Regions from separate parts of the Blautia caccae genome, predicted to be linked through region 1. Evidence: riboswitches for the same ligand, from Rfam matches in the RefSeq annotation. Region 1 holds a riboswitch; each other region holds the start of a gene.
What was found. A riboswitch is a leader RNA that binds a small molecule or an ion and turns the genes downstream of it on or off. The one in region 1 is predicted to bind thiamine pyrophosphate.

Region 1 (3,309 bases):
GAAAGAATTACAGGGAAAACGGAATCAAACTCTTCTGGCTGGATGAAGCGGAACCGGAATATACCACCTATGATTACGAAAACTACCGTTACTATGCCGGAAGCGTCATGCAGCAGGGAAACATTTACCCCAGAGAATACGCCCGCGGCTTCTATGAAGGCCAGAAAGCAGCCGGCCAGGAGGACGTTCTGAACCTGGTGCGCTGTGCATGGGCAGGAAGCCAGCAGTACGGTGCCCTGATCTGGTCCGGCGATATCCACTCCACCTATCAGGATTTCCGCAACCAGATCGTGGCCGGCCTGCAGATGGGGCTCTCCGGAATCCCCTGGTGGACAACAGATATCGGCGGCTTCCACGGCGGCAACATTTATGACAAGGACTTCCAGGAACTGCTGATCCGCTGGTTCCAGTTCGGCGCCTTCTGCCCTGTTATGCGCCTTCACGGCAACCGCCTCCCGCGCACACCGCTCTACAAAGCAGACGGAGAGGAGACTGAGGGAACCGGCGCAGACAATGAGATTTGGAGTTATGGGGAAGAAAATTACCAGATCATGAAGAAATTCATTGAGATCCGTGAAATGATGCGGGATTATACCAGAAGCCTTATGGCTGAGGCACACGAGACAGGCGCTCCGGTTATGCGTACCATGTTCTATGAATTCCCGGAGGATTTAAACACCTGGGAACTGGATACCCAGTACATGTACGGCCCGGACATTCTGGCGGCTCCTATTGTGGAACCCCACGCCTTCAGGCGGAAGGTCTATCTGCCTGAGGGCAGCACCTGGACCAATGCCCATACAGGTGAAATTCTGGAAGGCGGACAGTGGATCGAAGCGGAAGCTTCCATGGATACCCTTCCTGTATTTCTGCGGGATGGCAGACAGGAATATCTGATCAAAAATATATAATATAAAATTCAGTGTTGACAATTTTCTCCAGCCGCTATATGATTATGGCAGGAAAAATACCTGAAAACAATTGAATACGCAAGGGGAGCTGACGCGTCGGCTGAGAGGAAATACGAACGGATTTCGACCCTGAGAACCTGATACGGATAATGCCGGCGTAGGAAGCGAACCAGAAGTTTATGTAATATTTGGTGCACCCCATCAGGGGTGCATTTTTTTCACCTCTTCTATCTCCTTCCGGGCATTTCCGTGTCACACAGAAAGGAGATTTACATGCAGTACACAACACAGATGGACGCTGCCAGAAAAGGCATTATCACAAAAGAGATGGAATCGGCAGCCAAAAAAGAACAGATGGATGTCAGAGAACTCATGGCTCTCATGGCCAAAGGCCAGGTCATCATTCCCTGCAACAAAAAACACACCTCTCTGGAGCCAAACGCCATTGGTTCCATGCTCAGAACGAAGATCAATGTAAATCTGGGCATTTCCAGGGACTGCAAAGACATGGACATGGAAATTGAAAAAGTCAACAACGCGGTAAAAATGGGTGCTGAATCTATTATGGATCTGAGCTCCTACGGGGATACCCGCACCTTCCGCAGACGCCTGACAAAAGAATGCCCTGCCATCATCGGAACCGTCCCCATCTATGACGCTGTAGTCTACTATCACAAACCCCTGAAAGAGATCACTTCCCGGCAGTGGCTTGACATTGTCCGCATGCACGCCGAGGACGGGGTGGACTTCATGACCATCCACTGCGGCATCAACAAAGAGACTGCCGGAAAATTCAAACGAAACAAACGTCTGACCAATATCGTTTCCCGCGGGGGCTCCATTATCTTTGCCTGGATGGAAATGACAGGCCAGGAAAACCCCTTCTACGAACATTATGATGAGATTCTGGATATCTGCCGGGAATACGACATTACCATGAGCCTTGGAGACGCCTGCCGCCCCGGATGCATTCAGGATGCCTCTGATATTTCCCAGATCGAGGAGCTGATCACTCTGGGTGAGCTGACAAAACGCGCCTGGGAAAAGGATGTACAGGTTATGGTGGAAGGCCCCGGACACATGCCCCTTGACCAGATTGAGGCCAATATGAAGATTCAGCAGACACTCTGTCAGGGTGCCCCCTTCTATGTGCTGGGTCCCCTGGTGACAGACATTGCCCCTGGATACGACCACATTACCGCTGCCATCGGCGGTGCCATTGCAGCCACCTACGGCGCTTCCTTCCTGTGCTATGTGACCCCGGCGGAACACCTGCGTCTGCCCAATCTGGAGGACGTAAAGGAAGGTATTATCGCTTCCCGCATCGCAGCACATGCCGCAGATATTGCTAAAGGTGTAAAAGGCGCTGCCGACTGGGACAATAAAATGAGTACAGCCCGCAAGAAACTGGACTGGGAAGAAATGTTCCGTCTCTGTCTGGACCCGGAAAAAGCCGGGCGCTACCGGGCAGAGGCAAAGCCTGAAAAGGAGGACACCTGCAGCATGTGCGGTAATTTCTGCGCAGTCAGGAACATGAACCGTATCCTGGAAGGTGAGATTGTCAGCATCTATGACGAATGATAAAAGCAGCACTGCAAATACGAAGACCTGTTAAGCAGTCACACAGCACATACATAAAGAGGTATATCAAATGATAACAATCAACGGAAATGCCATTCAGCTTACTGCCCCCTGTACAGTGGAAACCCTCCTAGTGGAACGGGGTTATTCCCTGCAGCGCATCGCTGTGGAGAGAAACGGTGATATTCTTTCCAAAAACCGTTACGCTGACACCATCGTTCAGGATGGAGATACCTATGAGATTGTCAGCTTTGTAGGAGGCGGCTGATTTGGAAGAAAGACATACGATCCTGTCCAAAGACGAAATCGAGGAAGTTCTTATAGAACGCCATACCCTCCCCATACACCGGAAACTCCGGAATGCCGGTGCCGCCATTGCCGGCCTCGGCGGTCTGGGCTCCCATGTGGCTGTAATGCTGGCGCGTACCGGCATCGGAAGTCTTCACCTGATCGATTTTGACCGGGTGGAGCCCAGCAATTTGAACCGGCAGATTTACAGGATGAAGCATTTAGGCAGGTATAAAACAGAAGCGCTGAAAGAAGAGATCTCAGAGATCAACCCTTACATCTCAGTCCGCACCGACACAGTTAAGGTAACAGAGAACAATATAGACCGCCTGTTTAGGGATGACAAGATCATCTGTGAAGCATTTGACCGGGCAGAAAATAAGGCCATGCTGGTCAACTATCTGCTGGAACACCGTCCGGATACTTTCATTGTATCCGGTTCGGGCATGGCCGGCTATGGGAGCAGCAACTCCATACATACAGAAAAGAGGATGAAAAACCTGTATCTCTGCGGGGACGGCACCAGTGA
Region 2 (3,309 bases), on a different contig from region 1:
CGTCCGGGTCTGCAATGGCATCCTCATAACCCTGCTTCAAAGCCTGGAGAAAAGCCTTTGCCGTATCTGGCTTCTCTTCCAGAAAATCATTGTTTGCTATCACAACCGGTGTATAGTAATCAAATACAGGATTGATATCCTTAAAGGCAAAGTAATCCGTCTCCAGATCTGCTACCTCTGTGGCAACTCCTGCCCACGCATAGAAAATCCAGATGGCATCCACGGATTTTGATTTCAGCGCGGAGACCTCGTCTGTGACCGTACTTGGGATCAGTTCCACTTTAGAGAAATCCCCGCCGTCTTTTTCCACCACATTCTGCATCATGGCTTTCTCAATGGGGGCATCCCAGGTGGCGTATTTCTTTCCTTCCAGACCTTTGGGGCGCTCCATCCCCTCCCCTTTTCTGGAGATAATGCCGGATGTATTGTGCTGGATCAGGGCTGCTACCGCTGTATTTGGCAGTGCGTTGTCACCTGCCACACCCGGTGCCATGCTGTCCTGGAAAGAGACACCAAACTGGGCTTTTCCCGATGCCACAAGAGCGTCCGCGCCGTCCTCCGGTGGCTGTACAATCTCTACATCCAGTCCCTCCTTCTCAAAATATCCCTTCTCTTTCGCCACGTAAAGACCTGTATGGTTTGTATTGGGGGTCCAGTCCAGCACGAAAGTGATCTTCTCCAAATCTTCGGACCCGCTGTCCTTCTTCCCGCCGTCACTGCTGCTGCCGCACGCCGCCACAGATGTGAGCATACAGGCTGTCAGGACAGCCGCCAGAATCTTCTTTTTCATCCTCCATTGTCCTCTCTGTTCTGTCTTATTTTGCCCGTTCCCAGGGCATGCTTTTTTTCTGCAGAATATCCACCAGCTTCATGAGAAGAAGGCTGATAATGGATATGAGAAAAATAACTGCAAACATTTTGTCAAAGGCAAACGCCTTTTTCACACGTGTCATATACACACCGAGGCCGGAAAAACCGCCCAGCCACTCAGAGATAACCGCTCCCACCACGGAGTAGGAGGCAGATATGCGCAGGCTTGCATAAAACCGGCCCATGGCCCCCGGCATCTTGATATATCGGAAGATCTGAAGCCTGCCGGCCCCCATGCTTCGTAAAAGGTTCATCATATCCTTGTCTGCGGAGCGGAATCCTTCCAAAAGCCCAATGGTGATAGGGAAAAAGGTCACGATCACGATCAGAATGACCTTTGGCAGCATCTCATATCCGAACCACAGCACCAAAAGAGGCGCGATGGCTACGGTAGGCACGGTCTGTGTAATAACGATCAGCGGATAAAACGCCTTGTAAAGCTTGTCAAAGCGGTCCATAAGAACTGCCATGACAAACCCGAAAACCACACCGCAGAAAAGCCCTGCAGCCGCCTCCAAAAGCGTCACCCTAGAATTCTCCATGAGCAGGGGAAATTCACTGATAAACGCCCTCACCACCTGTACCGGCGAGGGCAGCATATACCCCGGGACCAGGCCTGCCATGGAGACAGCCTGCCAGATGACCAGAATGGCGGCCAGGGCTGCAGATGCCCATAGCTTACTGGTGGTGCTTTGTAACTTTTTTCTCAATGGTCAGCACATCTCCTTCTGGCTTATAGGACACTTTAATATAGGCCGCAACAGAAGGTGCGCCTGCACGGACAGCGATGTGCTGGCATTCTTTTACAATATCCATAAGTTCATCATAGTCACCCTCAATGGCTGTCTCAAAAGGCCCTACATAATAGTTCAGCCCCGTACTCTTAATATAGTCAATGACCTCATCGACTATACGGATCAGTTCCTCGTCATTTGCTGTCTCCGGCAGTGTCTGGATTGCTACGCTTGCGTTCATTTTCTTTTCCTCCTTAGAAATTTATCATCGTTTTCTGCCGGGGAATCTGTGCAAAAGAAAAAGCCCCCGACAGGTTTTACCCGAACAGGAGCTGTTTTTCAGAACAAATGCGCACCGGTCTATGGTGCCTCTCTTATGCTCCCTACGCCGGCATTACCCGGATCAGGTTAAGGGTGAAAAACGATTACGGTTTTACTCTCAGCCGGACTTCTCTCCAGCTCCCCTGTTGTCTTCTCAAGTTTACTTCATTGTAAATTGATTGTCAAGTCAATCTCATATATCTTTATCGCCGTACAGCGCAATTTCCTCTTTCTGTCTCTCATCATACTCCCTGCACACGGTCTCTACGTCCGCCCCCTCACAGAGCTCTACGCAGAGTTCCTTGATGGTATTCCAGGTATTAAACGGGAGCGTGAAATCCTGATTGGGAATCTGGCCTCCGGATGCCAGACAGGATACAAACTTCTCAGCCTGGGGCAGCGTGGTGGCCTCATTTCCGCGTGCTGAGGATACCTTCCCCAGCTCCCCTGCAAATGCATTGAGCGTATCTGTGGTACACAGGTTTTCCAGGATGGCAAGCGCCTCGCCAAGATGCTCTGTATTGGGATTGACAGCCAGCCTCTGGTCCGCACCCACAACACAGACGGGACCTTCCTTCAGCACCGGCAGCGCGGTCATCTCGGCTGCAAACGGGTAGTCCCTGGCAAACGCTGCCGCGCGGCAGAGAGAACTGATAAACGCGCATTTTCCCTCAGCGAAAAAGGCGGCCTCCTCGTCACTGCCCGGCAGTGTCTCCAAGGAGCGTTCCACATCCAGATATTCCCTGTCGATCATGGTCTGCAGAAAAGCAAAGCCGTCCCGCATATAGGTACTGACAGGCGTTTCCCCCTTTGCAAGAGCGGCAGTAAGCGCCTCACTCTCAGGATTCTGATACAGCGGCCCCAGTCCCGCACACATGGCAGGAACACTCAGTCCAAAATCCTTATTGGCCCCGTAGGGAAGGATGCCGTTCTGCTTTAATACATCACAGACGTTCCAGAACTCGTCCAGTGTCTCCGGAATCTCCAGCTGATACTGATGGAGCATATCCACATTCCAGATCAGGCCAAAACCGGTATAGGACAGAGGGACAGAAAACACCTTCCCCTTATATGTACTCTGCCGGAGGGCATCCTCAGAAAGGCTGCTGATACAGTCAAGACCGGATAAATCATAGATAAAACCTTTCTGGTCAAACTCCAGCACATCCTCCGCCGGTATGATATACAGGTCATCCGCCTGTCCGCTTTCCATGCGCTTCAGCAGAAGTTCCCGGTAAGAAAGCCCTTCCTCTGCATAGAAATCCGCGAAATCACTGTACAGGATAATATTGCCCTTTGTTTTTGGATTGATCACATCAGAACAGCACTTATTTATAATCTCTGATATGTTTTCCCCCTGGGTAAAGAGGGTGATCACAACATC
Region 3 (3,309 bases), on a different contig from region 1:
GAGCGGAACCGGGAGAAAAGCATCTGGGAGTTTTTCACGGAAGAATCAGACTTTTATAATATGTCCCCCAAAGAGCTTTCAAAGATAAGCAGGGAGCTTGGAATACCGGCGGATATTTACTATTCCCAGCAGAAGATGGGAGAGCTCTCCGGCGGAGAGAAAATCAAGCTGCAGATGGCGGGAATCCTCATGGGAAATCCCCATATCCTTCTGCTGGATGAGCCGTCCAATGACATTGATATCAGGACTTTGGAGTGGATGGAACAGTTTATGAACAGCAGTCATATTCCCATCCTCTATATCTCCCATGATGAGACATTGATCGAGCGCACAGCCAATGTCATCATTCATCTGGAGCAGATCAACAGAAAGACAAAGCCCAGGTACACGGTGGCAAAGATGGACTACAAAACGTATATGGAAAACAGGGCAAGAGGGCTCACCAATCAGGAACGCATCGCAAGAAAAGAGCGGGAGGAAGCTGAAAAACAGGAGGAACGGTTCCGCAGGATCCAGCAGAAAGTGGAGAGTGACCAGAGAAATATCAGCCGGCAGAATCCTCACGGAGGCAAGCTTTTGAAAAAGAAAATGCATGCGGTAAAAGCCATGGAACGCCGGTATCAGAGGGAGGCGGAGGACAGGACGGAGATACCCGAGACAGAGGATGCTATTTTTATCCGTTTTCAAAAGGGCACCTCCATTCCAAACGGTAAGACAGTGCTGGAGTATTCTCTCGACAGACTCGCGGTTGGAGACAGGCTGCTCTCAACACAGATTCATCTGACTGTAAAAGGACCGGAAAAAATCTGCATTACCGGGGCAAACGGTACGGGAAAGACAACACTGCTTAAAAAAATTGCTGCAACCATGGAGGGGCGTACCGATATCCGGGCCGCTTATATGCCGCAGAACTATGAGGAAAAAATGGACGGCAGCAGGACGCCGCCGGAATTTCTTGAGAAGACGGGTGACAAAGAAGAAATCAGCAGGATACGCACCTATCTGGGCAGTATGAAATACACGGCGGATGAGATGGACCACTGCATCTCCCAGCTTTCCGGCGGACAGAAGGCAAAGCTGTTCTTTCTGAAAATGAGCCTGGACGGCAGCAATGTGCTCCTTCTGGATGAGCCGACCAGAAACTTTTCACCGCTCTCCGGGCCGGTCATCCGAAAACTGCTGGCTGATTTTGAGGGGGCAGTCATCAGTATCTCCCATGACAGGAAATATATGGAGGAGGTGTGCGATACCATCTATGAACTCACAGACAGAGGGCTGGAGAAGAAATGAGGATAGACAGGGAGTATTTGACAGATACAGGCAGGTGTGGTATTCTTATAGTCAGTTAATTCATCAGGGGAGTCTGTAGCGGCAGGCTGAGAGGAAGTAATCAACTTCGACCCTTTAACCTGATATGGGTAATGCCAGCGTAGGGAGAGAAGGACGATTCCGGGAGACGTGTTGGCGTCTCCCTTTTTGTGTTCGGCGGCCCTGTCAGGATGCAGAGAGGAGAACAGAAATGCTGGGAGAAATACTGGAAAATGTCAGAGAAAGATCGCCTCTGATTCAGAACATCACCAATTATGTAACTGCAAATGACTGCGCCAATATTACATTGGCCTGCGGCGCTTCCCCGACGATGTCGGACGGGGAGGAGGAAGCAGAGGAAATGGGGCGTCTCTGCGACGGCTTAAATATCAATATGGGAACTCTCCATCCGCGCTCTGTAAAAGCCATGCTTCTGGCCGGAAAAAGTGCTGCGGGTTTTGGCCGCCCCATTGTGCTTGACCCTGTGGGAGCCGGCGCATCCACATACCGCCGGGAGACAGCAGAAGAGCTGCTCAGGGAGATTCCATTTACTGCCATCCGGGGAAATATATCTGAGATCAAGACCATTTCCGGAGGCAGAAGCAGCTCCAAAGGTGTGGATGCCGACGCAGCGGATGCTGTGACAGAGGAGAATCTGGAAAAGACCATAGCGCTGGCCAGAGACTTTTCAGGAAGGACAGGAGCTGTGATCGCCATAAGCGGCGCAGTGGATATTGTGACAGATACAAAAAACACATACATAATCAGAAACGGGCATCCCGTCATGGCAAAGATCACTGGCTGCGGATGTATGTTAAGCTCCCTCACCGCAGCCTATCTGGCTGCCAATCCTGACAGAAAGCTGGAGGCCGTGGCTGCTGCTGTCATCACCATGGGCCTGTGCGGGGAGAAGGCATATGAGAAAATGGCAGAGGAGAACAGCGGCAACGCAGGCTGCAGGAATCACCTGATCGATGAAGTATATAAACTGACCGGCCGGGAGCTGGAGAGAGGAGCAAAATATGAATTGCGTTGAGAAGAGAGAGTTGGTGAGGCGTGCCCTGCTTTTGTATGCCATTACGGACCGGTCCTGGGTGGGGGAAATGACACTTTACGAACAGGTTAAGGCGTCCCTGGACGGAGGTATCACGCTTCTGCAGCTCAGGGAAAAGGATATGCCGGATGATGAGTTCCTGCGCGAGGCAAAGGACATGAAGGCGCTGGCGGCCAGCTACCGCGTGCCCTTTATTATCAATGACAATGTGGGTATTGCGCTGGCTGTGGACGCGGACGGGGTACATGTGGGACAAAGCGATATGGAGGCGGGAAGCGCCAGGGAAAAACTGGGCCCTGACAAGATCATAGGCGTCTCTGCAAGAACCGTGGAGCAGGCTTTGCAGGCTGAAAAAATGGGCGCGGATTATCTGGGAGTCGGCGCGGTATTTTCTACCTCTACAAAAGAGGATGCAGATGTGATATCCCGGGAAACACTGCAGGAAATCTGCCGGGCTGTATCCATTCCCGTTGTGGCTATCGGAGGGATCAAGAAAGAGAATTTGATGCAGCTTGCCGGAAGCGGTGCCGCCGGAGTGTCTGTCATATCCGGTATCTACGGACAGCCGGATATCAGAAAAGCCTGTGAGGAGCTGCTGGCTCTGGCGAAGGAGATGACAGAAAAATGAGAGAAATAAAAGGGGCTGTCTTCGATGCGGACGGTACGCTGTTCGACTCTATGGGGCTGTGGGACCGGGCAGGGGAAATCTATCTGAGGCGGAAAGGAATCAGACCCGGGGAGGATACGAAGGAGCAGCTGGAGACCATGACCATGGAGGAATCCGCAGAGTATTTCCGCAGCAGTTACGGGATCCGCCTGGAACGCGATGAGATCATTGACGAATTCAACAGGATGATATATGACTGTTATGAAAAAGTGATTCGGATAAAACCGGGCGTTCTGCAGGTACTGGAGGATTTAAAGAGCCGTAATGTCAGAATGTGCAT

Region 2: another riboswitch for thiamine pyrophosphate. It lies ahead of WMO65_RS14400 (thiamine-binding protein); the one in region 1 lies ahead of thiC (phosphomethylpyrimidine synthase ThiC).
Region 3: another riboswitch for thiamine pyrophosphate. It lies ahead of thiM (hydroxyethylthiazole kinase); the one in region 1 lies ahead of thiC (phosphomethylpyrimidine synthase ThiC).

The regions. Positions count from the first base shown of each region.
Region 1 is NZ_JBBMFP010000008.1:209,290-212,598, forward strand. Features, by position in the region: gene WMO65_RS11085 (glycoside hydrolase family 31 protein) at 1-911, shown strand, start outside; TPP riboswitch at 983-1,091, shown strand; gene thiC (phosphomethylpyrimidine synthase ThiC) at 1,185-2,492, shown strand; gene thiS (sulfur carrier protein ThiS) at 2,563-2,760, shown strand; gene thiF (sulfur carrier protein ThiS adenylyltransferase ThiF) at 2,762-3,309, shown strand, end outside.
Region 2 is NZ_JBBMFP010000012.1:63,076-66,384, forward strand. Features, by position in the region: gene WMO65_RS14390 (ABC transporter substrate-binding protein) at 1-790, opposite strand, end outside; gene WMO65_RS14395 (ABC transporter permease) at 816-1,580, opposite strand; gene WMO65_RS14400 (thiamine-binding protein) at 1,549-1,845, opposite strand; TPP riboswitch at 1,968-2,080, opposite strand; gene WMO65_RS14405 (ABC transporter substrate-binding protein) at 2,119-3,309, opposite strand, start outside.
Region 3 is NZ_JBBMFP010000009.1:134,299-137,607, reverse strand. Features, by position in the region: gene WMO65_RS11910 (ATP-binding cassette domain-containing protein) at 1-1,290, shown strand, start outside; TPP riboswitch at 1,346-1,453, shown strand; gene thiM (hydroxyethylthiazole kinase) at 1,520-2,344, shown strand; gene thiE (thiamine phosphate synthase) at 2,331-2,990, shown strand; gene WMO65_RS11895 (HAD family hydrolase) at 2,987-3,309, shown strand, end outside.